DNA from 4 places in the Sinorhizobium sp. 7-81 genome. Region 1 is predicted to be linked to each of the others. Evidence: riboswitches for the same ligand, from Rfam matches in the RefSeq annotation. Region 1 holds a riboswitch; each other region holds the start of a gene.
The links. Region 1 has a riboswitch for cobalamin ahead of QN224_RS17100 (CbtB-domain containing protein). Riboswitches for the same ligand answer to the same signal wherever they lie in the genome.
Positions count from the first base shown of each region.

Region 2: linked by a shared signal. The riboswitch ahead of QN224_RS04040 (aromatic ring-hydroxylating dioxygenase subunit alpha) and the one ahead of QN224_RS17100 (CbtB-domain containing protein) in region 1 are both predicted to bind cobalamin.
Region 3: linked by a shared signal. The riboswitch ahead of QN224_RS23085 (DUF1636 domain-containing protein) and the one ahead of QN224_RS17100 (CbtB-domain containing protein) in region 1 are both predicted to bind cobalamin.
Region 4: linked by a shared signal. The riboswitch ahead of bluB (5,6-dimethylbenzimidazole synthase) and the one ahead of QN224_RS17100 (CbtB-domain containing protein) in region 1 are both predicted to bind cobalamin.

Region 1 covers NZ_JASKLT010000004.1:253,686-258,016, forward strand. The annotation lists gene QN224_RS17085 (crotonase/enoyl-CoA hydratase family protein) at 1-15, shown strand, start outside; gene QN224_RS17090 (anthrone oxygenase family protein) at 36-515, opposite strand; gene QN224_RS17095 (TetR/AcrR family transcriptional regulator) at 609-1,253, shown strand; cobalamin riboswitch at 1,294-1,594, shown strand; gene QN224_RS17100 (CbtB-domain containing protein) at 1,637-1,813, shown strand; gene QN224_RS17105 (CbtA family protein) at 2,049-2,837, shown strand; gene QN224_RS17110 (ferric iron reductase) at 3,017-3,868, opposite strand; gene QN224_RS17115 (glucoamylase family protein) at 3,885-4,331, opposite strand, start outside.
Region 2 covers NZ_JASKLT010000001.1:843,244-847,574, reverse strand. The annotation lists gene QN224_RS04045 (hybrid-cluster NAD(P)-dependent oxidoreductase) at 1-580, opposite strand, end outside; gene QN224_RS04040 (aromatic ring-hydroxylating dioxygenase subunit alpha) at 577-1,821, opposite strand; cobalamin riboswitch at 1,929-2,130, opposite strand; gene QN224_RS04035 (DUF6656 family protein) at 2,438-3,037, shown strand; gene QN224_RS04030 (L-threonylcarbamoyladenylate synthase) at 3,240-4,214, shown strand; gene QN224_RS04025 (FAD-binding oxidoreductase) at 4,243-4,331, shown strand, end outside.
Region 3 covers NZ_JASKLT010000007.1:286,980-291,310, forward strand. The annotation lists gene QN224_RS23080 (SLC13 family permease) at 1-1,340, shown strand, start outside; cobalamin riboswitch at 1,683-1,896, shown strand; gene QN224_RS23085 (DUF1636 domain-containing protein) at 2,004-2,474, shown strand; gene QN224_RS23090 (ABC transporter ATP-binding protein) at 2,492-3,388, shown strand; gene QN224_RS23095 (ABC transporter substrate-binding protein) at 3,385-4,331, shown strand, end outside.
Region 4 covers NZ_JASKLT010000003.1:487,434-491,764, forward strand. The annotation lists gene QN224_RS14895 (DUF2865 domain-containing protein) at 1-989, shown strand, start outside; gene bluB (5,6-dimethylbenzimidazole synthase) at 1,095-1,781, opposite strand; cobalamin riboswitch at 1,825-2,039, opposite strand; gene QN224_RS14905 (SDR family oxidoreductase) at 2,124-2,945, opposite strand; gene QN224_RS14910 (phytanoyl-CoA dioxygenase family protein) at 3,021-4,214, opposite strand; gene QN224_RS14915 (LacI family DNA-binding transcriptional regulator) at 4,312-4,331, shown strand, end outside.

The DNA.
Region 1 (4,331 bases):
TACGCCGGACGCTGAACCAGACGCTTAAATCGCGTCTAGCTGCGGGCGAAGCCAAGTGCGAAGAGGGCCAGCGCTCCGATCGACGCGAATGTCCGCACATGGTTCCACCAGACCCAATCGGTCAGGTATCGTTTCTGCCAGAGCTCGTTGGCTGTCTCTCCAGGGGCCGCGGCCGCAAGCGCATCATTCAACGGCACATTGAAGACGATCGTCACCAGCAGCGTGCCGACGACATAGGCAAGCCCGCCCGCCGCAAGCAGCCAACTGCCCTGCCCGCCCGAAAAGAAGGCCGCGGCAATGAGGATCAGCCCGAGGAGCGCCGTTCCCATGAAGGCGGTGAGAAACAGCGGGTTCTGGATCACCACGTTGATGGCATTCATTGCGGCGATCCCTTGTTCGGGCGGCAACCGCGACAAGGCCTGCATGATGCAGACCGAGAAGATGAAGAACAGGCCGGCCATGAGGCCGGAACCGACGACGGCGGCAAAAGCCAGTGCGGGGATTAGAGCAGCCATCACATCATCCTTCAAAGTACATGAGTAGTCCTCACATTTGCAAATGTGATAAACCCTCGTATTTTGAGTGTCAAGCAAATGTGAGGACGACTCATGAAATCAAATCCGGCGACCAGACCGCTCGAAGAGGAACCAACCCTTCGCCGCACGCCGAGCCAGAAGCGCAGCCGCGAGCGCGTCGAGCACATTCTCTCGTGCGCCACTAGGCTGATCGAGAAAAAGGGAAGCGACGCCATGCGCATGAGCGAGGTCGCGGAGATGGCCGGTATCTCAATCGGCTCGCTCTACCAGTATTTTCCCGACAAGGCGGCGATCGTGCGCACCCTTGCCGAACGCTACAATGCCGCCAGCCGGGACTGTATCGCGAGCGAGTTCGCCAAAGTCACCACGCTCGCGGAACTGCGCAGCGCCTTTTCGGTGCTCTTCGACACGTATTACGACATGTTTCTCGCCGAGCCGGTGATGCGAGACATCTGGTCGGCGATGCAGGCGGACAAGACCCTGCGCGAAATCGAACTCGTGGAAAGCCGGGCGAATGGAAAATTGCTCGCCGACACCTGGGCGAGGGTCGCTCCGGAAACGCCGCGCGAAAAAATCGAGAACGACGCCTTTCTCATCATGCATCTCGGGGAATGTACGATGAGGCTCGCGGTCTCGGTCGGCAGACCCGAAGGCGATCGCATCGTCAAGGCCTACGAGCAGATGATCCTTCGGGAATTTGTCGCAGATGCAACTTGAGAAGCCGCAAGTTCAATTGACATCGCCCCCGACCGATCCTAATCATCGGGGATCGATTGGTTCCCGGAAAGCGAACGCCTTTCGGGAGTAAACGGGAACGTGACGGATGGACCCAAACTGGGCATCTCAATCACGGCCGACCCCGCGACTGTAGAGCGGCGTGAATTTGCCATTCCGGAGCGATCCGGAAGAAGCCACTGGGAAAGACCGCGAGAGGGTTCGATCCTGGGAAGGCGAGGCAAATCCCTGGTGACCAGAACACGTGTGTTCAGATGAACGCGCAAGGATCTTGGCACCTGACGCCGTGAGCCAGGAAACCTGCCAGTTGATGCGGGCATTGTGCCCAACCCGGGAAACGTCCCAACGCCATCACGGAGGTTGTCATGGCTACGTCTACAGTTTCGAGCATTACCCTTTCCCTTAACGATCGTCTGGTCGCGGGCGTCTCTGCCCTGTTGATCGGCGCCTTCCTCGTATTCGGTGCGGGCCTCGCGAATTCGGCCGTTCTGCACGATACGGCGCACGACACCCGCCATTCCTACGGCTTCCCCTGCCACTGATCGATGCCATGGAACGCGCCTGGCGTTCCATCTCGAACAAGAGCGGATCGCCTCTCCGGCGTATAGCACGCGGGCGTATTTGCCATTGGGCATGCGCTCCGGCGTGCTCCGCTGGCGTTTTGCATCCACGGAAACCGGAAATGGTGCCGGCTGTGGCGTCTGCACGGCGTTCGCGCATCCTGAATGACGCGCTGCGCTTCGGAGCGGCCGCGCGCCCGATTGAGGAATATCGACAATGATCGTCAAGACACTTCTGGCCGCGATCGTGGCCGGGCTGATCGCCGGCGTCTTCATGACCGCCGCGCAGGAGATGCGCGTCGTGCCGCTGATCCTGCACGCCGAGAAATACGAGGGCGAAGCGCCGTCGGCGGATCATCCGGCAACGCAGGAGCCGGCAGCCGTTGACCACGACCAGCATTCGTCGCTGAGCGACACTTCGGCAGTCGGTGCGCTGCTTTCCACGTTCTCGCCAGTCACACCGGCCTATGCGCATGAGCATGCGGGCGAGCATGAGGAAGGCGGCATCATGTTCGGCATGAGCCGCTTCTCCGGCACGCTTCTCGCCAATCTCGTGACCGGCGCCGGTTTTTCGCTGCTGCTTGCCGGCGTTAGCCTCGTGATCGGCTATCCGATCACACTCGCGAACGGCGCCCTCTGGGGCGCTTTCGGCTGGCTGGCCATCCACTTGCTGCCCGCGATCGGCCTGCCGCCGGAACTGCCGGGCTTCCCGGCAGCCGAACTCGGCGACCGGCAGGTCTGGTGGGCCGCAACCGTGCTGCTTTCGGCCGTCGGCCTCTATCTGCTGGCGCTGCGCCGCGAACTGGTCGCCAAGATCGCCGGTCTCGCGCTCATCGCGGCACCCCAGTTCTACGGCGCGCCGCAGCCGCTCGACATCTCCAGCAACGTGCCTGCCGTCCTCGGCGCGGAGTTCGCGGTCGCCGCGCTCGCGACCACGCTTGCCTTCTGGCTCGTGCTCGGGGTGGTTTCCGGCTTCATCAACGATCGGTTCGTCAAGGCGCGTTAGGTCACGTTCTGATCTTGCTGCCCCTCACCCTGGCCCTCTCCCCGCTCGCGGGGAGAGGGGACGACCATATATCAGTCTCCACTTGCAGCAACGTCGTGAGTCAGAAAGACGCGGCCGCGAATCCCTTCTCCCCGCCCGCGGGGAGAAGGTGCCGGCAGGCGGATGAGGGGCTTAGAAACTCACCCTATTTCACCGCGAGCAGTCTCCAGCAAATGCGCCCGCAGTCGCTCGCGTCGGGCCTCGGGCTCGAGCAACACGCAACTGTCGCAATAGCTGCCGCCGTCGGTGCGGTAGTAAAGGCAGCACCCGCCGCGCATCCTGTAGGTCCGCGACAGATCGTTCCCGCACGCCGCTGCGACTTCGATCTTCTCGTAGCAAAGCGCCTCGGAGTTGAGCGGGGACCCGACGCGCTTGACGATCGCCAGCGCCTGCGCGATCACCTCCGCCTCCATTCCGCGCCGTCGTCCGGCTTCGAGAAAGGCACCTGCCATACTGTCGGCAGCAAGCCGCCATTGCGCGCGCGCCGACAAGCCGCAGCGCCGCTTCACGAGTGCGATGATCGGCTTCAGATGAGCGACAAAGAGATCGTGAAAAAGCTCGTTGGCATCGTCGGGCGCGCAGCCGGCGACTTCCTTCAATGCCATACAAAAACGAAAACGCCCAGCCTCGACGGCACCCGCCTCGAGCGGACGCGCATAATGTTCGAAGCGCAAATGCTTCACGTCCGGAACGAGACCGCTGCAGAGATAGATGGCTGCAGCCGCGAGGCTGAGTTGATGACTATAGAAGGCGATGAGATGCGCCGCCCGCACCTTGTTGTCCATGCCGGTGGCGAAGCGCTCCTGATAGGCGAGACAGGTCTCCACATCGGGCGATCCCTCGGCCCAGAACGCCGACGGCAGCCGCATGTCCTCGTCCGGCGTGAGCGAGCAGGCAACCTCGGGAAACGCGGCCTCGAGCCACGCGATGGCGGCCCTCGCCTTCCCCTCGCCGGCGGCGTCTCCCATCTCCCGCTTCCGCGCATTCTCCATCCCGTCTCCGTCGCGATCAGATTCGCGGGCCACCCGCCGACAGCCAGCCACCCTCGAAGCCGGCCCGGCGCAGTCCGCGGCCGAAGGCCGGGATGCCGCGTGTGATATCCCAGAGCAATCCGCTTCTCCAGTTCTCGATCATCATGACGGACAGGCCCTGGTCAAGTCCCACGACCCTGTCATCGACCCAACCCTCGGCGCCCGCGCCCGGCAGGCTTGGATTGAAGCCGCCGGGAAGGCGGTCTTCGCTGAGCAGCGCCGGATAACGGGAAAGCAGATGGCTGATGCCGCCAAGGCCTGCCTCCGGTTCGAAGGGCAGGCAAGCGAGCGGCGCCCAGGGAACGAGCGTCCCGTCGTCGGCTCCGAAAGGCGCGCCGCGCGCCGCGTAGCCGAGCATCCGCTGCCAACGGCCGTCACGAAGCCGCAACCGGCCCTTCGGCGCGTGGCAGGCGCTGAAACCCCA
Region 2 (4,331 bases), on a different contig from region 1:
CTTCCACGAGAAAGCCGATATTGAGCCGTGGCATCTGGCGGGCGAGAACCTCCAACTCGGAGCGGAACAGGAGATCCTCCGGCCGGCGGGCGCAGGAAATGAAGGTGACGTCCGTGTCGGGCGCGCAGTCGGCCATCCACCGCGTCATCGACATCATCGGCGTCACCCCGGAACCGGCCGAGATAAACAGATATTTCTCGCCCGGATGGCGAACGAAACTGAAATCGCCAAGCGGCCCGAGCGCCTTCAGCCTCATGCCCGGCTTCAGGTTGTCGAACATCCAGCGGGTGCCGATACTGCCCGGCTGCGCCTTGACGGTGACGGCTATCGAGAGCGGTCGCGACGGCGAAGACGACAGCGTGTAGGTGCGCATCGCCGGCTCTTCGCCGACGGGCAGTTCGAGCGTGACGAACTGCCCCGGCAGATAGCGAAACCACGAAGGCTTGTCCGAGCGGAAGGTGAAGGTCATCACATCCGCGGTCTCGACGACGGCCGAAATGCACTCAAGCAGGTGCTGGCGATCGATCCACGGGTGCAGTTCATCGAAGTGGCGGAAGGACAGGGGCATTTCCATGGTCATGCCACCCGCGAGAGAGGAGCGGCGTCGCCCTGCAGACGGTTCTGCATGAAATTGCAGTACCATTCGACGAACTGCATCACGCCGCCCTCGTGCTCCGCCGAATAGGGGCCAGGCTCATAGGCCGGCGAGCGGATGCCGAAGGCATTTTCTTCGACGATCTGCCGGTCCTGGTCGTTGGTCTCCGTCCAGACATGGGTCAAGTCCTCGATCGTGTAATCGACGCCCTCGACCGCGTCCTTGCTGACCAGCCATTTGGTGGTGACCTGCGTCAATTCCGGCCCCAGCGGCAACACGCGGAAGGTGATCGCGTGATCGCCGAGCACATGGTTCCAGGTCGTCGGGTAGTGGAAGAGCAGCAGCGTGCCGATCCCGCGCGTGTTGACGCCCGCCGAAAGCTGTTTGCGGACTGCGGCCTGACCGGACATGGTGTAGCTCTCGGCGCCGTTGATCAGCGGCATTCTTGTCATACGAAACTGGCCGGTCGGCGCAATCCTGAAGGTGCTCGGAAGGCCCGCCGCCTCGCACTTTTCCCAATGGGCGCCGATCTCCGGGTCGTTCATCGCTCCCTGGACGCCTGTCACCGTCGGGGCTTCGGGGTAGGTGCGGCAAAGCTCCGGATGGTTAGCGGCGCAATGGTAGCACTCGCGGTTGTTCTCCCAGACAAGCTTCCAATTGCCCTTCTCGACGATGGTGCTCTCATAGGCGACCTTGGTTTCGCCGAGACGATGCGGTGCGAGATAGCCTGCGGCCATGTCGCGGAACGGCTGGAAATCCATCGGCTTGTCGGCAAGGCTGATGAAGATGTAGCCGCCCACGGTTTCGCAATGGACTGGTTTCAGGCTGTGCTCAGCCGGGTCGAAGCCTTCGGGCATTTGCCGGGCGAAGAGCAGCTTGCCGTCGAGTTCGTAGGTCCATTGGTGATAGGGACAGACGAGCTTGGCTGAAGAGCCCTTGTGTTGCGTGCAGACGCGCGAACCGCGGTGGCGGCAGGAATTGTGGAGCGCCCGGATCGTTCCCTGCCGGTCACGGACGATGACGATCGGATAGTCACCGACCTGAACGGTGAAGTAGTTGCCGGCTCTCGGAATTTCGCAGTCGTGGCCGATGAAGAGCCAGTCCTTGTACCAGATGTGCTCAAGGTCTTGCCGGTAATAATCCGGGTCGGTGTAGAAGGCCCGGTCGAGGCTATAGCCTTCACGGCGGGTTTTCAGCCGGCGCAGCATATCGTTCTGAACGTCCATGTCCTATCCTCGTTCATCAGTTCGGAGAGGCAGGACAGGAACCAGCACCGATAAAGATACCGGCGCATCAACGGTTCCGATCCGGCTGCCCGCCGCAACCAGTTACGGTCGATATTTCGTCCCAAGGCTGGTTTCCGGGCTCTGGAGCGGCCCCGCGAGGGACCAGCCCGGCGCCTTCCCGGACACACCGTCCAGTGGCCTTTTGCCGTGGCTTTCGCTCCACCACCGTTGCGGGGGCAGCGCCGGGATCTGACCGGCTTCCCAATTCTCCGCCTTCCCTGGAGCGGCACCTTGAGTGTTCCTATCTAAGCGCGCGCAGCAGTTCGGCATCTGCCGATTGACGACATCCGATTCCGGAAAGGCGACACGACATTCTCGTGTTCAATCGCGAAGCAACCATAAAGATTGTTCATTAGAAACAATGTGATAGTAGAAAATTTAAGCAACTGGCGATTTTTTTTGGCAGCGCCATCTCCGGCACGAAGTTGACTGGCCATTTTGCGACATTCGTCCCGTGCGAGCACCATCGACGAATGCGTTGAAAAATTATCTGTTAACCCTGAACGGCTAGCATTCCGCAACGGATCAATTCGCGGACAGGATGGCGCCGACGCCGATGGCAAAACTCAGATACTATGACGCCGCCCCGAGAGCCTCGCTGCCAGCGCCCAGGACCACACCACATGCGGAGTTCCTCCGAACCGGACGAATCGACCGCCGACGGCACTGGGTAGCCGAGCAGCGGCGCTACCTGACGCATGAGGAAGTCGCCGAGCGGACCGGGCGGAAACTGGCGGCGGCCGGCGAGACCACCCACAAGCGGATCAACGCTTTCCATGCATCGATCCAGTTTCCGAAGATGGTCTTCCACCGCACGCTCCCGAACAGTCCGCATCTCGGCTACTGCCACGTGACCGCCGCAAAAACGCACCTTCCCCAGTCGCGCGATCTCCCCTGGGCTTTCTATTTTGCGAACTTCTTTTCCGATCTCGGTGACGAGACGCATTTCTTCGATCGGATACAGACAGGCTATTCGCGGATGTATTTCGCCGTGGCCATCGAGCCTGGCGACGAGGAAGGCCGGATGGTCATCAACCGCGATGTCCGCGGTAACGGCCTGATCTTCCGGACGCAGGACCCGAAGATCGCGCTCAAGAACGTCTTGATGCTGGGCGCGCGGGACGATGCGCTGCGCCAGATCATTCGCAGTCTCTGACGCGCAGCCGGTCCTTGTTTGCATGCATGTCGTTGTCCCAAACCGCTGCGCACTTTTAGGCGACATGCGCTCTTTGTTTTCATGCATGTCGTTGTCTCAAAACCGCTGCGCACTTTTGGGCGACATGCATTGACGAAGAAAATCGTTCTGTTTTCCCCACACCTCCTTTAAGGAAGCGACGGAAAGGGCAAACGGAACTGCCATGGCCGAAATCATCGATACACGCACAGAACCGGACCGGGCGATCGAGATAGCCTGCGCCGTTCTTTCCGGGGGCGAGCCTGTCGCGATCCCGACGGAGACGGTCTATGGCCTTGCAGCGGATGCCAGCAACCCCGATGCGATCAGCCGCATTTACGAGATGAAAGGCCGGCCGCGTTTCAATCCGTTGATTTGCCATGTCTCGGATATGACGATGGCTGAAGCTCACGTCACGTTCGACCCGATCTCGCGTCGTCTTGCCGAGGCCTTCTGGCCTGGCCCGCTGACCCTGATCCTGCCGCAACGGCGCGAGAGCGCCGTCCATGCGCTCGCCTCGGCCGGTCTCGAAACGCTCGGCATCCGCATGCCCGACGGCTTCTCGCGCCAGGTGATCGCCCGCTTCGGACGCCCGCTCGCGGCGCCGAGTGCCAACACTTCGGGGAAGATAAGCCCGACCAGCGCAGCCCACGTGCAGGCCGACCTAGGCTCCAGGCTGAAACTCATCCTTGATGCCGGCCCGGCTGAAATCGGCCTCGAGTCGACGATCATCAAGGTTGAAGACGGGGCACTGCGGCTTCTGAGGCCCGGTGGGCTGGACGCCGCGGCGATAGAGAAACTGACGGGACGCGAGGTCCTGCGGCCCGAAAGCGCCGGCTCGACGATCGAGGCGCCGGGCATGCTTGCTTCACATTATGCGCCGGGCGCAGCCGTGAGGCTGAATGCCGAGGACGTTTGTGCCGGAGAAGCGCTGATCCGCTTCGGAGGCAGACCGCTTCCGGGCGAGAGCGGCGCGACGATCGTGCTGGACCTCAGCCCCGGCGGCAATCTTCGCGAGGCGGCCGCCAACCTTTTCGACTACATGAAGCAAGCGGATGCCAGCGGCGCTCGGACGATAGCCTTCGGTCCTGTGCCGGAAGAAGGTCTCGGGGAGGCGATCATCGATCGCCTGCAGCGGGCAGCAGCCCCCAGAGCTTGAACAACTTGCTGAAAATGAGAGCACGATCATGACGACCCCACTTCTTTCTCCGGAATTGATCGCCTCTTTCATCGACATCGTCGGTAGCGCCAATGCGCTGAGCAGCCCGGCGGAAAC
Region 3 (4,331 bases), on a different contig from region 1:
GGCTGATGACGCAGATCGGCACCTCGCCCAACGTGGTCGTTTCGCGGATGCGGCAGGATCTGACCGGCGAAAGCTTCACGATGTTTGATTTCACCCCCGTCGGCGCATCGCTGGCGGCGGTCGGCGCGGTGTTCCTGCTTTTCGCCTACAGGCTGGTGCCGGAGCGCAAGAGCCAGCACGTTTCCGTCAACCAGGCGATCGAAATCACGGACTACACGTCCGAAGCGATCGTCCCGGCCGGTTCGCCTGGGATTGGCAAGCCGCTCGGAAACCTGGTCAAGCTCGGCGACGGCGGCGCCGTCGTCATCGCCATCTTCCGGCGCGGCACACATCTGGCACCGCTGCCCGATATCAAGGTCGAGGCCGACGATATCCTGCTGCTCGAAGGCGGGCCGGCGGCGCTCGACCGCATCGTTTCCCAGGCGAAGCTCAGGATTTCCGGCGACCGCTCGCCGGCAGCCAGCAACGGCAAGGCGCCGGCCGACATCGAGGCGGTCGAGGCGGTGATCGCCAGCGGCTCGCCGCTCGTCGGCATGACGGCGCAGCGGCTGGCACTCTTCAACAATCACAACATCAATCTCCTGGCCGTCAGCCGCCAGGGCGAGCGGCTGAAGCAGCGTCTCGGCAGCATCCGGCTGCAGGCCGGCGACATCGTCGTCTTGCAGGGGACGCGGCGCGATCTGCCGCCCTTCCTGCAGGATTTCGGCTGCCTGCCGCTTGCCCAGCGCGAAATCCTGCTCGGCACAATCCGCCGCGCGACGGTGCCGCTGCTCGTGCTCGCCGCAGCCATGGGGGCGACCGCGATCGGCGTCGTGCCGGTACCGGTCGCGTTTTTCGCGGCGGCGCTGGCCATGGTGGTCTTCCGCGTGATACCGTTGCGCGACGTCTACCGCGCAGTCGACGGGCCGATCCTCGTCATGCTGGCGGCTCTGATCCCGGTCAGCGACACGCTGCGCACCACCGGCGGCTCGGACCTTATAGCCGGCTGGCTGAGCGGCGTTGCCTCGGGCCTCCCGCCCGCGGGCGCGCTTGCCCTCATCCTCATCGCAGCGATGGCCGTCACGCCGTTCCTCAACAATGCCGCGACCGTGCTCGTCATGGCGCCGATCGCCGCGAGTTTCGCCGCGGCGCTCGAATACCGGCCGGATGCCTTCCTGATGGCGGTGGCAATCGGCGCGGGCTCGGATTTCCTGACCCCGATCGGCCACCAGTGCAACACGCTGGTCATGGGTCCCGGCGGCTACCGCTTTAGCGACTATCCGCGCCTCGGCCTGCCTCTTTCCATCGTCATCGTGCTCGTTGCCGTGCCGATGCTGTTATGGGTCTGGCCGCTGAGATAGACCCGGTGGTTCATCGCGTCGTCGCCTGATCCTTCAGATAGTCCCTGTACCAGTCGGCGATCTCGCCGCCGGTCGCGAGCCACACATCCCGGCGCCAGGTGATGTGGCCTCCAGCCGCTGCCTGTCGCCCAAACGTCGTGTCTTCGTGGACTTCTTCGCCGGAAATCTGTTTTCGGCGTGAGACGTTCGCTCCGGTTCACGCGCCATCGTCACATTTGCGAGAGTCCGTACCTTGTCAGATGTAATGTTATTTAATAACAATGCATGGCTTCGCAACGAGACGCCCCCATGTTGATATCTCCCTGCCTCCTTCATCCACCGGTTGCTTGCCACCGCGATTCATGTCACCAAGGGCGCGATGGTGCTGCTTCCGTGACCCGGAAGCGGCTGAAAAGGGAACACGGTGAGGACGACCCAGGAGGGGCCGAAACCGTGGCTGCCCCCGCAACTGTGAGCGGAAAGCGCATTCACACCATGTCACTGGCGACGAGCCGGGAAGACGTGGATGCGCGGCGACCCGCGAGCCAGGAGACCTGCCATCGAACCGATCAACCACAACGGACGGGGTGTTCCGATGGAAAAGAACTGGCTTCTGCTTGGCGGGCTACCGTCTTCTTGCATTTTCGCCACTTTCTCTCCGGCCCAGCCCGGCGGGAAAGAGCCATGGCGAAATCAGACTTCCGACAGCACAAGATAACCCTTTGCACCGATTGCCGCTTCACCGGAGGGCCGTGCCGGCCCGGCGCCGAGTTGCTCGCGCAGTTGAACCGCAGCGTCTGCGCTCTCGGCAGACCGCTCGACCAGGATTTCGCGATCGCCGGCACCGTCGCGATGACCGCCTGCACACGGCCTTGCACCATCGCCTTCCAGGCGACCGGCAAAGCGACCTACCTCTTCGGCGACATTTCGCCGGAGGAAAACATCGATGATCTCGTGAGCTTCGCCGCCGCTTTTGCCAAGGCGCAAGGCAGCGTCTTGCCCTCGGCCGGGCGTGACGGCCAGTCGGAGCAGGACGCGCACGGAGAGTCGTTTCCCGCTTTTCCGCATCCGGGCTTCGGCCCGGACGACGGGGGCCTTTCCCGCATTCCGGCAGCGCTGCTCGTCTCCGAGGAAACCGCAGGGCGGTTCCAATGAGCGGAGAGGGCACTTTCATGAGCTGTGACAAGTTCAATGGGCCGCGGGACGCGGGCGGACAACCGCTTCACGCCTTTCCTAATCCCGCCGCGGGCGCCAGCCTCCGCGTCGAAGGGCTGGAATGGGGCCCGCGCGCTGGTCTCCGCCTCGTCCGCAACATCAGCTTTTCCGTCGCGCCGGGCAGCCGGTTGGCGATCATCGGTCCGAACGGCGCCGGCAAGACCTCGCTGTTGCGCTGCCTCTACCGCGCGGTCGAGCCGATCGCTGGCCGCGTCGAGATCGACGGCGTGAGCCTCTGGGCGATGACCGCGCGCGAGGCGGCAAGGACGATCGCCGTGGTGCTGCAGGAAATGCCCGGCGATTTCCCCTTCAGCGTGCGCGACGTCGTGATGATGGGACGGATCCCGCGTCGCGAGGGAATCAGCGGCTGGAGCGATCGCGATCGCGAGCGGGTCGCGCATGCGCTCGAGCATCTCGACCTTGCCCATCTGGCGCGACGGCAGTTCGCCACGCTTTCGGGCGGCGAAAAGCAGCGGGTGCTGATTGCCCGCGCTCTTGCCCAGGAACCGAAGATCATCATCCTCGACGAGCCGACCAACCATTTAGACATCCGCCACCAGCTCGAAATCCTCGATCTCCTGCAGACGCTGAAGCTGACGATCGTCACGACGCTGCACGACATTAATCTCGCGGCCGAGTTCGCGACCGATGTTGCGATCCTGACGGAGGGGCGGCTTGCCGCCTTCGGACCGCCGGAGACGGTGCTGCAGCCTTCGGCGCTCTCGGCCGCCTTCGGTGTCCACGCGACGGCGCATGGCGATGCCGCCGGCTGCTCCCGATTTTCCTTCACGCTCGCGCCGCCCGCAGCGCCTGCCGTCGCGCGAGCTTCCAGTTCCACAGGAGCCACCCGATGAACAGACTTCTTTTTGCGGCCGGCCTGTTTGCTCTTGCCGCGGCGCCCGCGCTTGCCCATCCCGTCACCGTCAAGAGCTGCAACCGCGAGGTCACCTTCGATGCCACGCCTCGACGCGCGATCTCCAACGACGTCAATCTCACCGAGATGATGCTGGCGCTCAAATTGCAGGACCGCATGGTTGGCTATACGGGCGTGTCCGGCTGGAAGACGCTGAACGAAAGCTTGCGCGAGGGTGTCAAGGCGCTGCCGGAGCTTGCGGAAAAATACCCGACCAAGGAGGTGCTGCTCAACGCCGATGCCGACTTTTACTTCGCCGGCTGGAACTATGGCATGAAGATTGGCGGCGAGGTGACGCCGGAGACGTTGTCGCCCTTCGGCATCAAGGTGTACGAGCTCACCGAGAGCTGCATCCACATCATGGCCAAGGGCAAGCCGACGATGGAGGACGTGTTCATCGATCTCCTGAACCTCGGCCGCATCTTCGGCGTCGAGGAGAGGGCGGAAGCGCTGGCAGCGGGCTACCGTCGTGAACTGGCCGACATCACCGGCAAGATCACGGGCGCCGAGCGACCGGTGCGCGTCTTCGTCTACGATTCCGGCGAGGAAAAGCCCTTCACTTCCGGCCGTTACGGCATTCCGACCGCGATGATCGAGGCGGCCGGCGGGGTCAACATCGTTGATGATGTCGAGAAGAGCTGGACGGAAATCTCCTGGGAGCCGGTGATCGACCGCAATCCGGAGGTGATCGTGATCGTCGACTACGGCGAGGTGAGCGCCGAGCAGAAGATCGCCTTCATGAAGAACAATCCGGCCTTCAGGAATGTGGACGCCGTAAAGAACGACCGCTTCGTCGTGCTCGACTATGTCGAGGCGACGCCAGGGCCGCGCAACGTCGAGGCGATCCGGCGGCTGGCGAAGAGTTTTCACCCAGAAGTGATGTG
Region 4 (4,331 bases), on a different contig from region 1:
CCGATCTTTCGACAATCGTTACCCCGACAGCCAACCTGCGCGATTTCACCGGCGCCGTCTCCCGCCAGAACATCGAGCTCCGTCGGGCAAAAAATGAGCGCCGTCGCATGGAGTGCAACACCGGCAGTGTCGTCGTGATCGGGGGCGACAATGACGAGGCATGTGCCGCGCTCGATGAGACGATCGCCCGCATGGAGGATAATCTTCAAAGGCTCAAGGCGCACCGCCGCTCGCTGATATCGGGCGACACGGGCGACACGCGCCGGCGTATTCTCGCGGCACTGGAGTTGAACGGCTGCCAGGATGAGGCGGGCGCGGATCCGGTCGAAGGGCAGGACGAATTCGCCAGCGCCGACACCGATCTCCCCCGCAACATCCTCCGGGATCTCCCACCTGACAGTGAAGATTACCCGCTGCTGAATGACGATGCCGGAATGCAGGACTTTCCGTTGCTCAGCGAAGAGCCGGCCGGCAGTCTCAGGACCATGTGCGTGCGGACCTGCGACGGTGCCTTTTTCCCGATCTCTTCAAATGCAACGCCGGCAGATTTTGCGCGCGATGCCGAACTTTGCCAGGCACGCTGCCCCGGTGCGGAGACGGAACTCTACTACCACGCCCTCGCGACGGAAGAGAGTGACCAGATGGTCTCGGCCTCGACCGGCAGGCCCTATACCGAGTTGCCGACCGCATTTGCCTACCGCGCGCGTGGCGTCGGTGCACCGGGGGTCTGCGGCTGCCGGATCCCGAAAGGTCCGGCTACGGATCTCGGCAAGACGACGACGGGCAGCGAACCGTCGGTCATCACGATCAACGGCGACCGGAAGCCGGCCGCGGGTTCGGCGCAAGCCAAACCCGTGCAGGAGCGGCCCTACGATCCGAAGAACAGGAAGGTCCGTGTCGTAGGCCCGGCATTCCTGCCGCAGGAGGAAAGCGCTATCGATCTCAAGAACCCGCTCGGTCCGGGCTACCAGCCGGTCCAGGGCAATTGAATCGTTCTGCCGCAGATCCAGTGGTCGAGCGCCCGCCGACACCGCATTGTCTACTCCCACAACGGTGCAGGTATCGCGTCTATCCCGTTAAATCCAAGCGCGATTTCATCCTTGAATGCCCCACCCTTCCTCGAAGACCAAATCCTCGAGCGGCAGGCGCTGACGCCATCCTTTTACCGCGAGTTCCGGCTGCTGATAGAGCCGATCAACGAAGCCAAGACAAAGCCAGGCGACGATTTCGATATGCTCGGGTATGCCGAGAATCGCCTTGATCTCCCGCTCGTGGAAGATGCTGACCCAACCGACGCCGACACCTTCCGCACGTGCGGCGAGCCAGAGGTTCTGGACCGCACAGACGGTCGAATAGACGTCCATCTGCGAATTGTGCGTTCGTCCAAGCACGACCGCTCCACCGCGTGTGCGATCGCAGGTGACGCAGATGCTGAGCGGCGCCTTGCGAATACCTTCGAGTTTCAGCGAGCGGTATTTCGTCTGCGCCTCGCCGGAGAACATAAGCGCTGCTTCCTCATTGGCGCGCTCGAAGGCCTTCCAGACCCTCTCGCGCGTCTCCTCCTGACGGACGAGCACGAAGTTCCAGGGCTGCATGAAGCCAACCGAAGGCGCGCTGTGGGCGGCACCAAGCAGTCGGGCAATGAGTTCGTCGGGCAGCGGATCGGGAAGGAACTCGTCCCGCACGTCGCGGCGTGTTTCGATGGCGCGATAGACGGCGGCACGTTCGTCCGGCGAAAAGGCTCCGGCCGCCGCAAGGCAGCCAATCGGGTCAGGTCGCATCGTTTGATCCCCAACAATGCACAACCTCCCGCCGTCCGCGCGGGGCCGGTCTATCTCGCCAGGCCGGTCTTCTGACTTTGGATCATCCAGCCGCACCGCCTTCCCAAATCGCTTCAAGATTCAGTGGCAAAGCCCTGCAACAAAACAGAACCTTATTTTTGGCGTGACCGTCCCCATCACAGCGTTGGGCACGTTCCGGACTTGCACCGGCTTCCCGATTCTCCCGCCGCGGCGGGCACCTGACGGCCGCATATGGACACAGCCGCCGACGAAAGGCAAGACGAGCGAAACACCTCGCCTGTGCGACGCCTTCGCTTGGCAAAACGCAGAGCGGCATGGTGATCAGAGCGGCGCCGACGGATGCGGCGAGCCGTCATAGGCACCCCAGATCGATTGGTCGAAGCAGATCACCGAACCGGTCATGAGGCCTGATTCCGCCGAGGAGAGATAGGCGCAGGCGCGCGCGACCTCGGCCGGATCGACAAGCCTGCCGAAAGGCTGGTTCGCCGCAGCCTTCTCCAGCCAGTCCGCCGGTGCGTCATGATATTCGCGCTGGATGCGATCCTCCCCCTCCGACGCCATCCAGCCAATGTTGAGCCCGTTGACGCGAATGCGGTTGCGGAGAAGCGCGTAAGCCGTGTTCTTGGTCAGCGTCTCCAGGGCGCCTTTCGACGCGCAATAGGCGGCGATGAAGGGCTGGCCCGCCTTGGCCGACATCGAGCCGATATTGACGATGGTGCCCTCGATCTTCTCGCGCCGCATCACCTTCACGGTTTCCTGCATCAGGAAGAAGGGCGCGCGCACATTGATTGCGAACATGCGGTCAAAGAGTTCCGGCGTCGTGTCGAGGATCGTGCCGCGATCGGTGATCGCGGCGGCGTTCACCAGTGCATCCACACGGCCGAACTCCCGGTCGCAAGTGGCGACCACCTGACGGGCATCCTCCACAAGTTCAAGATCGGCCGGGACATAGACCACCTTGGTACCGGTCGCCTTGCTGATTTCGGCCGCTTTCGCCTCGCCTTTCGCGGCATTGCGCCCGCAGATGACGATACCGGTCGCGCCCCGTTCGGCAAAGAGCGCGGCGATCGTCGCGCCGAGCCCTTGCGTGCCACCGGTAACGATGGCGATCTTGCCATCGAGACGACCATATTCCGTGCTCATGAAATCCTCCTTGGGATAGATTTGCAGTTTCAGGCTCCACCCGCAGCGGCCGAAGCCTTAACTCTCGGGCCTTCCTCAGCTTTTTTTCTTCGTTGTCTGCGCGGCGAGTACCTCCACGAAGGTCCCGGTGTCCCAACCAGCCGCGAGAGCTTCATGCATCAGCTGCGCCTGCGTCTTCGGCGCCAGGCCGCCGAGCGGTGGGTCGCGATCGAGATTGGTCGGGAACGAATAACCTTCGGCGCAGGAGGCAATCGCATTGGCGATCTCGGCGACTGAAAGCTTTCCATCGGCCGCGAGAGCCTTCAGGGCGGGATAGAGCACGCCGCACATTCGCTCGCGATCAACTGTTTCCATCGCGCGTCCGAAGGCGGAGGAGACCTGGAGGAGATTTGCTACACGCTTGATGTCGGCCGAGCGGTTGGTGCCGGCGGCATGGAAGAGCGCCGGGTTGAAGAACACCGCATCGCCCTTCTCAAGCGGAAGCTGGATGTGGTTCTCGTCGAAGTAGGCTTTGAATTCCGGTCGCTTGAGCGCGAGATAGCCGGGCACATAGGTCTGGCTGTAGGGCAGGAACAAGGTTGGCCCGCTTTCGAGAGGCATGTCGCAATGGGCGACGGCGCCTTGCAGCGTCAGCACCGGCGAGAGCTTGTGCACGTGCGCGGGATATCGCTCGATGACCGCCGACGTCTGGAAGCCGAGATGATAGTCCCGATGCGCCGATTGCGCGGCCCCACCCGGATTGACGCGGTTCACCTGCGCCGTCATCTGGTAGTTCGGCCCGAGCCAGGCCTCGCTGGCGAGGGCGATGACCGCGTTGCCGTAGTAGGCCGCGAAATTTTCTGGAGCGCACAGGCAATGCTTCTCCAGCGAATTCCAGATCCGGTCGTTGGCGCCCGGTTTGGCGAAATGGTCGCCGCCGCCACTGTTGGTGCGGTGTTGCTCCTCGATGATGTCGTCGAAGATGCGGCTTGCCTCGTCTATGACGCTCGTATCAGCGAAGGCGCGCTTGAACACCGCAACGCCCGGCCCTTCTGCAAGGACCTCGCAAATCTCCGCCAGGGCCGCGCGCCGGCCATCGTCCGTCGCGCAAGCGGCAATAAGGCTGGCGCTGTCGTAGATAAGGATGTTCTTCTGGCAATCCGCCGCATGCGGATAGTCTGCCGGGTTGGTGCGGCGCTCGACCTCGACGCGAAACGCCTCGATGCTGCAGGAATCCTCCGTCAGCCATACGCGTTCGACGCGCCTCCTCGCCGTGTTGTCGGTCTTCATCGGGCATTCTCCTCGCAAACCATTTTATCGACTATACGTATCGCCCAATTCCGAGATAGAGCAGAAATCCATCAAAAAACCATCAGGAGGCCCTGGCGTGGCGCATCCGTTTCTCGT